Regions from separate parts of the Kitasatospora sp. CM 4170 genome, predicted to be linked through region 1. Evidence: riboswitches for the same ligand, from Rfam matches in the RefSeq annotation. Region 1 holds a riboswitch; the other holds the start of a gene.
The links. A riboswitch is a leader RNA that binds a small molecule or an ion and turns the genes downstream of it on or off. The one in region 1 is predicted to bind cobalamin.

Region 1 (5,044 bases):
CCGACCCGGTCGAATCGGATCACGTGCTCACCTCGGAGGTCGTGCGGTCGGTGCTGGTGGTGCGGGTGTCGCCGGTGCTGCGGGTGTCGCCACTGCTGCGCCCGGGCGGGCGCTGCTGGGGCACGGCGGGCGCGGGCGTCCGGCCGGGCGGCGGGGCGACGACCCCGGCGGCGCCCGCCAGCAGGAGAGCCAGCACCGGGACGAGTGGCAGGGTCGGCCAACTCAGGGGGTAGAGGGAGGGGTTGAGGTCGGTGGCGTCGTAGCCGACGGTGGCGAACAGCAGCACGGCGGCGGTCACGCCGCAGCCGGCGACCCCCCATTCGGCAGCCCGCCAGCGGTCCGGCCGGTAGGTGGTGCGCCGTACCCGCCGGCCGCCGAGCAACAGGCCCGCCACGCAGAGCACGGCGCCCGCGAGGAAGGCCGGCAGTCCGAGCGCGGCCGGGGCCGTGCCGTCCAGCAGCCCGTACACGCCCGCGCACAGGCCGCACATGCCGAGCAGCATCAGCGCGCCGGTGATCCGGCGGGAGCGGCGCGAGGCCGTTCCGGAGCGCCCGTAGCCGCGCGAGTCCATCGCCGCGGCCAGGTGCAGCGAACGCTCCAGCGCGTCCTCCAGCACCGGGACCACGATGCTGCGCAGAGCGCGGACGCCCTTGCGCTGCCCGGCGCGCAACCGTCGTGCCCGGGCGACGCGTTGGACGCTCTGCACCAGCTGCGGAGCGACGCTCAGCGACACCGTCACGGCGACGCCCAGCTCGTACAGGGCACCCGGCAGGACGCGCAGGGCCCGTTTGGGGTTGGCGAGGGTGTTGGCCGCGCCGATGCAGCAGATCAGGCAGGCGAGCCGCAGACCGTCGAAGGCCGCGGAGAGCGTGGCCTCCAGCGAGACCGGGCCGCCGATCTCGATGCCCGCGTACCAGGCGGGGGTGGGGATGTGCGGCAGCGAGAAGAGCAGGTGGTCGTGCGGGGTGATGCCGGTGGCGAAGACGCACCGGAACACCACCCGGATCGCCACCACGCTCAGCGCCACCCACAGGTAGTAGGTGAATCCGCGCGCCCACGGGGCTTCGGTCCGGCGGGCGGTGACCACGTAGCCGAGCACGGCGAGGACGAGGAGCAGGAGCAGCGGGTTGGTGGTGCGGCTGGCGGCCGTCGCCAGGGCGAGCGCCCACGTCCACCAGGCCAGCGGGTGCAGGTTCCGCGGGCTGCGCCGGCCCCCGGCGCTCCATCCGGGGGCGGGGGGCGGGGAGCCGGCAGGGCGCTTGTCGAGCACGGTCACGAGATCACTCGGCCTGTCGGCGGCGGCGGCGCGCCGCGACCACCGTGGCCACACCCAGGGCCACGACGAGCACGGTCCCGACCACGGCGGGGACCATCGAGCCGGAGTCGTGCGGGGCGTCGGCCACCGGAGCCGCGTCCACCACCCCGCCGGGCACGGCGGGGGTGGCCGTCGGCGCGGCCACGGCGGGCTGCTCCGTCGGCTGCTCGCTCGGGGTGTCCGTCGGTGCCGCGGTGGGCGTCTCGGCCGGCACCGGTGTCGCGGGCTCCGGGGTTGGCTCGGGGGCGCCCGGCGGGGTGATGCCGTCGTCGGGGGTGCCGGAGGTGCCGGTCCCCTGGGGCCGGACAGGCGCGGGCGGACGGGCTCCGCTCGTCTGGGGTTTGGCGGGGGCCGGGGCACGGCCTGAGCCACCCGTCGCGCCGGAGCCGCCGGTGGTGGTGGCGCCAGTGGTACCGGAGCCGTTGGTGGTGGTGGCGCCACCGGCCGTACCCGAGCCGCCGGTGGTGCCGGTGCTGCCGGTGCTGCCGCCCGAGCCGGCGCCGGAGCCGCCGGTCGTGCCGGTGGCCCCCGTGGAGCCGCCGCCGGAACCGCCCGAGGAGCCGGAACCGCCGCCCGAGGCACCGCCGGAGCCGCCCGTGCTGCTCTGGCCCGGGTCGGCCGGCTGCCCGCCCGGGCTGGAGTTGTGGGCCCGGACGCTGTCCGGCGAGAAGGTGGGACGCCCCTCGGTGCCCTCGATGTTGGTGCCGCCGAAGATCCACAGGTCGACGCTTCCGGGCTTCGGCTGGTAGCTCATCGCCCCGAGCTGGCTGTAGGACCACTCGTTCTGCCCCGGGTCGGCGTGCCAGTACGACCAGTAGGCCGTGGCCGGGGGCGTCAGCACGCACTTCTCCTGGTCCGTGGTCGGGAACTGCTTTCCGCCCTGGAACCCGCTGTAGCCGATGCGGCAGATGAACGCCGGACCGTCGTGCCCGGTGCCGGTGGTCTTCCAACCGCCCTGGTTGAGCAGGGCGTACCCGGTGGTGGGAGTGGTCCCGCAGGAGCGCAGCAGCGGGCCGCCCCACCTGCTGAGGTCCACGGCGAGCACGACGCCGGAGGTGGTGGTGCACTGGTCGATCGGCAGCGGCGCGGCGGCGGCGGGGGCGGTGCCCGCGGCGACGCCGCCGGAGGCGAGCGCGAAGGTCAGCGCCGCCGCCCCGGCCAGCCGGCCGGGGCGCGTGCCGGGCCGCCGGTTCACCGGTGACGCCCCGGGGCTGTGGTGCGGCGGCGACGGGCGACGAGGACGGCGGCGGAGCCGAGCGCGGTCATCGCACCCGCAACCGCTGTCAGCGTCAGTGCTTCGGTTCCGGTGCCCGCCAGGTTGCCGGAGCCGGCCCGTACCGGCTCTCCCCCGGCCGGAACGCCGGCACCGACCGCCGGGGCGTCGACGCCGTCGGCCGACCAGGTGATCGGGCCGCCGCCGGCCGAGGGGGTACTGGTCACGAGGGCCGGTGCGGCCGTGGTGGGCGCGCCCGCCGGGGTGCTGGAGGTGGTCGTGGTCGGCGTACCGGCGGGAGTGCCGGTCGGCGTCGAGGTCGGGGTGGTGGTCGGCGCTCCCGTGGGCGTCCCCGTCGGGGTCGGCGTCCCGGTCGGCGTCCCCGTGGGCGTCCCCGTCGGGGTCGGCGTGCCGGTGGGCGTCGGCGTACCTCCGAGCGGGCGGGTCAGCGTCCCGAAGGAGATGCCGGTGGCACCGCCGAGCACCTGGGTGGAGGCGCGGACGTCCGATCCCTGCTGCCCAGCGGACGCGACGTTGAACCCTCCGTCACCGTTCTGCTGCCCGGCCAGGAAGTCGAGCGCCTTGGTGATGTGTCCGCCGTAGGCGGCCTTGCGCAGCGTCATGCCCTGGACGGCCAGCGCGGCCGAGTTGGTGGAGTCGCCGGCCGCACCGGGGAAGCCGCCGTCGGGCAGCTGCCGCGAGGCGAGCCAGCCGAGCCCCTTGTCGACCGCCTGCACGGCCTCGTCCCCGGGGACGAGGGCGAGGGCCATGACGGCCATCGCCGTGCTGTCCACGTCGGAGTCGCCGGTGGCGGGGATCAGGCTCGGCCAGGAGCCGTCCTGGTGCTGGAGGCTCTTCAGGTAGGCGATCGCGGGAGCGGCGCCGGTCGACTCGCCGGCCCGGAGCTGGGCCATGACGGCGAGCGCCTGGGAGAAGACCGAGGTGGCGTAGGTGTAGTTGCCCGGGGCGTCGCAGCCGGTGTTCGCGTCGGCCTTGGTGCACACCATCGCGGCGAGGGCGGCGATCAGGTCGTGGCCGCCGAAGTTCCGCGGGTTGCGGCCGACGACCTCGGCGAGCAGCGCCTCCTTGCCGATCGAGCCGCCGCCCGCGTACTCGGTGCCGATCGCGGTCCAGTCGTTGACGGTGCGGTCGCCGGCGTCCTTGCCCTGCTGGTCCAGGAAGTCGACGATCTTGCGCAGCGCGGTGTCGTCGGTGCCGGTGGCGGCGAGGGCGTAGGCCCCGTCGATGGTGAGGCCGAAGTCGGCGAAGCCCGGGAAGCCTTCGTAGTAGTGGCCGTCGATCAGCCGGGACGGGTCGGTGAGGTAGGCGCCGCCCTTGCCGAGATCGGGGCTGCGCCCGGCGGAGAGGGGCGGGGTGGTGGGGCTGACCGGGTCGGCGGCGGCAGTACCGGGGTGTCCGAGCAGGACCGTGCCGCAGGCGGCAGCCGCGACGGTCCCGGCGACCACGAGGGATGCGAGGTCCCGGCTTCTCCGACGTGCGCGACTGCTGCTGACCCTCACGACGACTCCCTGGTCGGTCGACGCGGGAGCAACGGCGCAGCCGACGGTTCCCGGGCAGGGACCGTCCCGACCACGTCGTAGTCCGCGACGACGCAAGTGCTGTGTGAACAGACCCCCGGTCCAGGCATTCCGGCTCACCCACCCCGAGGTGGGTCTACGGTTGCGGGTCAGCGCCGGAGTTGGACCGGCTTCCCCTGAATGCGGAGGGTGACAATCGCTTCATCAGACCACGACGCCTGACGATGAGTCAACGGATCGTCATGTCGATCACGTCACCTCGTCGGCCGGCACGTGGACGGTCGGCCTGGACGTCGCCCATCGCCGCCGACGCGCGCCGGGCCCCTTCCGCGGGGCCCGGCGCGCCGGTGCGTCGCCCGGTCGTCAGGGCGCCGTCACACCCGGCTGCGCACCCGCGCCGAAGGACCAGCCCTCGACGTCGCCGGAGGCCGGGTTGTAGCTGCCCGCACCCAGGCTGCTGTACGACCACGGGCCGCCGTGCTGCGCGTGCCAGTACGACCAGTAGGCGCTGCCGGTCGGGTTGGTGCACGTCGCCGGCAGTGCGTTGATCTTGCACACGAAGCCCGGGAAACGCGGGTGGAAGGCGTACGAGAACCCGGCGCCGGTCAGTGCGGCCAGGCCGCTGGCCGGGTCCCCGGGGGCGCATCCGGTCTCGATGCCGCCGCCGACGGCGGTGAAGTCCACCACGACGGTGACGCCGGTGGTACCGCTACAGGCCGCGGCCCGGGCCGGCGGGGCCTGGACGGCGGAGGCGCCGAGCAGGCCGGCGGTGAGGGCGGCGGCCGCGGCGACCGAACCGAGCGTGCGGCGGGCCGGGCGGGCCGGGCGGGCCGGGATGAGGGTGTCGGTCATCGGAACTCTCCTCGCGGGATCGGGGGTTCGTCGTCTCAGTGGGAGGCCGGGGCCGGGCAGGCCAGGGTCGGGGCGTCGGGACGCGCGCCGGCGGCGGAGAGGGTGGCCAGCGGGGTGCCACCGAGG
Region 2 (5,044 bases), 1.9 Mb from region 1:
GCACGAAGGCCGGGCCCTTGCCGGGCTTCACGTGCTGGAACTCGACGACGGACCAGAGCTTGCCGCCCTCCAGCTTGAGGACCATGCCGTTCTTGAGATCGTTCGTGGAAGCCACGGGCGCACATACTCCTGGATATAGCTGTCAAGGAACCAAGGGGTGCGTCCTGCCGCCTGCGGCAGCCTCCCGGGCGGCCGCGGGTCACAGGGCGAGGAGCTCCTTGGTGGTGATGGTGAGCAGCTCGGGCCCGCCCTCTTCGAGGGGACGGACGACGAGCGTGTCCTCGATCCGGACGCCGCCCCTGCCGGGGAGATGGACCCCCGGACCGACGGTGACCGGTACGCGGCTGTCCAGTTTACCCATGTCCGAGGGACCGAGGCGCGGCGCCTCCCGGATCTCCAGCCCGATGCCGTGGCCGACGGGGTGCGGCGAGCTCTCGGTGTGCCCGGCGGCCTGCAGGATCTCCCGTGCGGCCTGGTCGGGTACGTACTGCTCGACGCCCGGCCCGAGCGCCTCCCGACCGGCCCGCTGGGCGCGGAACACCAGCCGGTGCAGCTCCACCTGCCAGGGCGCGGGGGCCGCGCCGATCACGAAGGTCCGGGCGGTGGAGACGCCGTACCCGCGGTACTGCGCGCCCAGCACCACGGTCAGGAAGTCGCCCTCCTCCACCCGCCGGTCGGTGGGCTGGTGGGCCTGCTGCCCGGAGTGGCTGCCGGTGCCGACCGAGACCGGGAAGGCCGCCCGGTCCGCGCCGTGGTCGATCATCCGGCGCTCCAGCTCCATCGCCAGGTGCCGCTCGGTGCGGCCGACCAGGATCGACTCCAGCAGTTCGCCGAGCGCCTGGTCGGCGATCTCGGCCGCGATCCGCAGGTCGGCGATCTCGTGCTCGTCCTTGACCACCCGCAGCCGCTCGACCGCCTGGGCTAGGTCGGCCAGCCGGACCCCCTCGGCCAGGCCGGCCACCGCCCGGTGCCGGCTGACGGTGAGGTCGTGCTCCTCCACCGCGAGGTCGGTCACCCGGAGCTTCGCCGCCGCGGCCGCGGCGGCCAGCGCGGTGTCCGCCCCGGCCGCCACCGGCACCCGGGTCACGTCCTCGACGATCAGGTGTTCGCCGGTGTCGTCCGGCGGCAGGTCGTCCGGCAGCGCCAGCAGCGCCCGCTCCCGGGTGAGCAGCAGCGTCGCGCCGCACGGCGGGCACCCGGTCAGGTACCGCACGTTCGCCGCCCGGGTGATCAGCGCCGCGTCGGCCCCGGTCGCACTGCAGTGCTCCCTCAGCCGCTCCCGCCGGCCCGCGTACGCATCAGACATGGGTCGAGCCTACGGAGGCCCGTCCCGATCCGCCCGCCGAGCGCCCCCAGCCGGGGCCCGGCGCGCGGCGCTCCCCCACCGCGCGCGCCGACCCCGCGCGCCCACCGCACTCCCCCCGGGAATGGGCGGGCCGGAGCGCGCGTTGTGAGGCAATACGTGAAAACGACTTCCATTTCGGCGTACGGCCTCCGGCCGGCGCCGGGACGGCCACCCCGGAGCGGCGACCCGCCGAGCCGGCCGACCCCAGGAGGACCACCCATGGCCCGCAGCGAACTGCGCCCGATCATCAAGCTCAGGTCCACGGCCGGGACCGGCTACACCTACGTGGCCCGCAAGAGCCGCCGCAACGACCCGGACCGGCTGGTACTGCGCAAGTACGACCCGGTCGTGCGGCAGCACGTCGACTTCCGCGAGGAGCGCTGACCCCTGAACGCGGCGCCCCCTGAACGCGATGGAGCCTCCCCGGGACCGGGGAGGCTCCATCGCGTGCGGCGACCCGCGGCCTACCGCGCCGCCTCCTGGGCGGCGGGCGCGTCCTCGGCCGGCCCGGCGCCCGGCTGCACCGGCTGCGGGCTCCACTTCTGCTCGACCCCGGCGATCCGCCAGTACCCGATCGCCGCCGCCCAGACCACCACGAACAGCCCGACGATCGCGTAGCCGACGTTGTCCAGCGAGATGTCCGCGATCCAGCCGCTCACCGGGTCGGTCAGGTCCAGCTTCTCGTGCAGCACCCCGACCAGCTCGATGGTGCCGATGATGAAGGCCACCGCGATCGACAGGCCGGTGATGGTCAGGTTGTAGTACACCTTGCGCACCGGGTTGGAGAACGCCCACTGGTACGCGAAGTTCATGAACGTCCCGTCCAGCGTGTCGAACAGGCTCATCCCGGCCGCGAAGAGCAGCGGCAGGCAGGCGATCGCGTACCAGGGCAGCCCGGAGGCCGCGCCCGAGCCGGCCATCACCATCAGGGTCACCTCGGTCGCGGTGTCGAAGCCGAGGCCGAGCACCATGCCGACCGGGAACATCTGGCCCGGGCGGGTGATCGAGCGGGTGGCGCGGTTCAGGACGCGGGCCAGGAAGCCGCGCGCGTTGAGGTGCTCCTCCAGCTCCGCCTCGTCGAACCGCCCGGCCCGCATCGAGCGGAACACCTTGAGGATGCCGAACAGCGCGGCCAGGTTGAGCGCGCCGATCAGGTAGAGGAAGGCGCCGGAGGCGGAGGTGCCTACCATGCCCAGCCACTGGTGGGTGGTGGACTCGTCGTCCATCAGGGTGTCGGCCAGCTGCGCGCCGCCCGCCACCAGGGCGGCCATCAGGACCACCATCGAGGAGTGCCCGAGGGCGAACCAGAAGCCGACCGAGACCGGCCGCTTGCCGTCGGCCATCAGCTTGCGGGTGGTGTTGTCGATGACCGCGATGTGGTCGGCGTCGAAGGCGTGCCGCATGCCGAGGGTGTAGGCGGTGATCCCCAGGCCCACCCCGAAGACCTGGGTGCCGACCTCGTACTTCTCGGGGGCGACCAGGAAGATGAGCGTCCCGAACGCCACCACGTGCATGGCCAGGATCACCCCCATCAGCCCGGCCGTGCGGACGGTGTCCTCGCGGCGCCACCGGAAGGTCGGCAGGACGGACGGCGCCGCCGGAGCAGCGGCGGTTTCGGGCAGGGTCATCCTGGGATCACGCTCCAGCACCTCGTGGAATGACGTTCGTGAGATGCCGTGGCCGGTCTCCTGGCTGACGGGGCTTCCGTACCCGCCTTCCCAGGCGCGCGAGGCGCCCAGTGGCGTCATGGGTACGGACGATTCCCCCCGATCACAGTGGCGAGGGCCGCTCCGGACTCCGGACCCCTGAGGGTCCGTCACCGGTCTTCCCGAACACCACGGCGGGCAACACCGTAGGGGGCCCGTGCACACCCTTGCAAGGCTGCGCACCTGCGCAGGTGTCAAGGATCACAGGGCCGGGGCTGCAAGAATGTCCGTATGCATCTCGTACCGGCCGACCGCGCGGGCCACCGCACCATCGACGGACACCGGGTCTGCGAGGCCATCGCCGCGATCGGCGACACCGGGCACGTCCGGTCCTGGGCCGAGCGGTTCTCGCTGCTCGCCGACCCCGGACGGCTCGCCCTGCTGCTCGCCCTCCACCGCGCCGGTCCGCTCGCCGTCACCGACCTCGCGGTTGCCACCGGCATGCGCGACCCCGCCGTCTCCCAGGCGCTGCGGCTGCTGCGGACGGCCGGCGTGGTCACCGGCGACAAGGACGGACGCGTCGTGCGCTACCGGCTCGTGGACGACGCCATGCGCCCCCTCCTCAACACCTGCGCCGCCCACCCAGCCCCCACCTCCGCCGACACCCGAACGGCCACCGCAACCGGCTGAGAGATCCCGGGCCATCGCCGCGCGCCCGTGCTCGGCGACCTCTACGACGGCGGAGGCACCTGAGCCTCGTCCCCGGACCTACCGCGCCGCCCAGGCCGAGCAGTCCACCGAGCACAGGTTCACCGGGGGCGGTGATCCTGCCGGCCTCAGCGCGCGCCCCGTCCGCCGAACGCCGCCCGCGTCACCTTCCACGCTGCCCGGCGTCCGCCTCCGGACCTCCGAGCTCGCCGAGCCGGGAGCGGCCGCGCTCGGCCAGGCCGGTGTCGCCGGATTCCTCGGCCAGGGTGACGAGCAGCCTCAGCGCCTCGGCCTCCTTCAGCCGCTGGCCGAGGGCCGCAGCCCGCCGAGCGGCCTCCGCCGCCAGGGCGGCGGCCTCGTCGAGCAGCCCCAGCACCCGGTGGGCACGGGCCCGCACCAGCGGGAGCCGCATCAGCATCGGGGCGTCGCCCTCCGCCTCGGCCAGCGCGGTGGCCTCGTCCAGGACGACCACCGCCTGCTCCGGGCGACCGACCGCGATCAGCGCCTGCGCGAGGTTGTAGCTCTGGACGACCACGCCGTGCGCGTCGCCCTCGTTCTCCTCCCGGGCGAGGGTGAAGAGCTCGACGGCCCGCTCCGGGCGGCCGTCGGCCAGGCAGAGCAGGCCGTCCGTCTCGTGGAGCACGCCGACCAGCCGACGGTCGGCCACCAGCGGCACCAGCTCCGAAGCGGCCGCCAGCTGCTCGGTCGCCCGCGGGAAGTCCCTCAGCTCGTAGTGGGCCCGGGCGAGCTGGTTGCACATCCGGACCACGGCGTCCGAACGGTCGTCCCGCCGGGCCGACTCGACGCCGAGCCGGTGGGTCTCGATCCAGTCGTCGTAGTACTTACCGCCGTGGTAGAGCGGCCAGAGCGACTCGCAGAGCCGCCAGACGTCGCCGTGCCGGCCCTGCTCACCGGCCGACCTGACCACCTCGCGCAGGTTGGCCCGCTCGGCCCGCAGCCAGTCCAGCGCCACCGCTCCGGAGGTGAACCCCGGCAGCCCTTCGCCGGCCGGCTCCTGCAGCCGCAGTCGCGATCCGAGCACCGCGACGTCCGCCAGGAACGCCCGGCCCCGGTAGTACTCGACCACGCGGGCGAACAACCCGGACCGCTCCGGCAGCTCCCGGACCCGCTCGTAGGCGTGGCGCCGGACCAGGTCGTGGGCGCGGTAGTGCTCGTCCGGGCTCGCGGCCACCACATCGTCCAGGAGGTGGGCGGAGCGCAGCTCCGCCAGGCCTTGGTCCACCCGCTCGATCCCTGCGGCTGAGGCCAGTTCGGCCGAGACCAGCGGGCCGGGGTTCACCCCGATCAGGTGGTAGAGCTCCCGGGTGGTCCGGTGCAGCCGCCG

Region 2: linked by a shared signal. The riboswitch ahead of RMN57_RS09170 (HoxN/HupN/NixA family nickel/cobalt transporter) and the one ahead of RMN57_RS01655 (prenyltransferase/squalene oxidase repeat-containing protein) in region 1 are both predicted to bind cobalamin.

The regions. Positions count from the first base shown of each region.
Region 1 covers NZ_CP134877.1:394,188-399,231, forward strand. The annotation lists gene RMN57_RS01640 (ATP-binding cassette domain-containing protein) at 1-23, opposite strand, end outside; gene RMN57_RS01645 (CbiQ family ECF transporter T component) at 20-1,276, opposite strand; gene RMN57_RS36970 (hypothetical protein) at 1,281-2,510, opposite strand; gene RMN57_RS01655 (prenyltransferase/squalene oxidase repeat-containing protein) at 2,507-4,048, opposite strand; cobalamin riboswitch at 4,150-4,293, opposite strand; gene RMN57_RS01660 (flagellar hook-length control protein FliK) at 4,430-4,918, opposite strand; gene RMN57_RS01665 (peptidase) at 4,954-5,044, opposite strand, start outside.
Region 2 covers NZ_CP134877.1:2,316,568-2,321,611, forward strand. The annotation lists gene efp (elongation factor P) at 1-115, opposite strand, end outside; gene RMN57_RS09160 (aminopeptidase P family protein) at 200-1,306, opposite strand; gene rpmG (50S ribosomal protein L33) at 1,565-1,729, shown strand; gene RMN57_RS09170 (HoxN/HupN/NixA family nickel/cobalt transporter) at 1,810-2,973, opposite strand; cobalamin riboswitch at 3,006-3,200, opposite strand; gene RMN57_RS09175 (metalloregulator ArsR/SmtB family transcription factor) at 3,283-3,681, shown strand; gene RMN57_RS09180 (ATP-binding protein) at 3,863-5,044, opposite strand, start outside.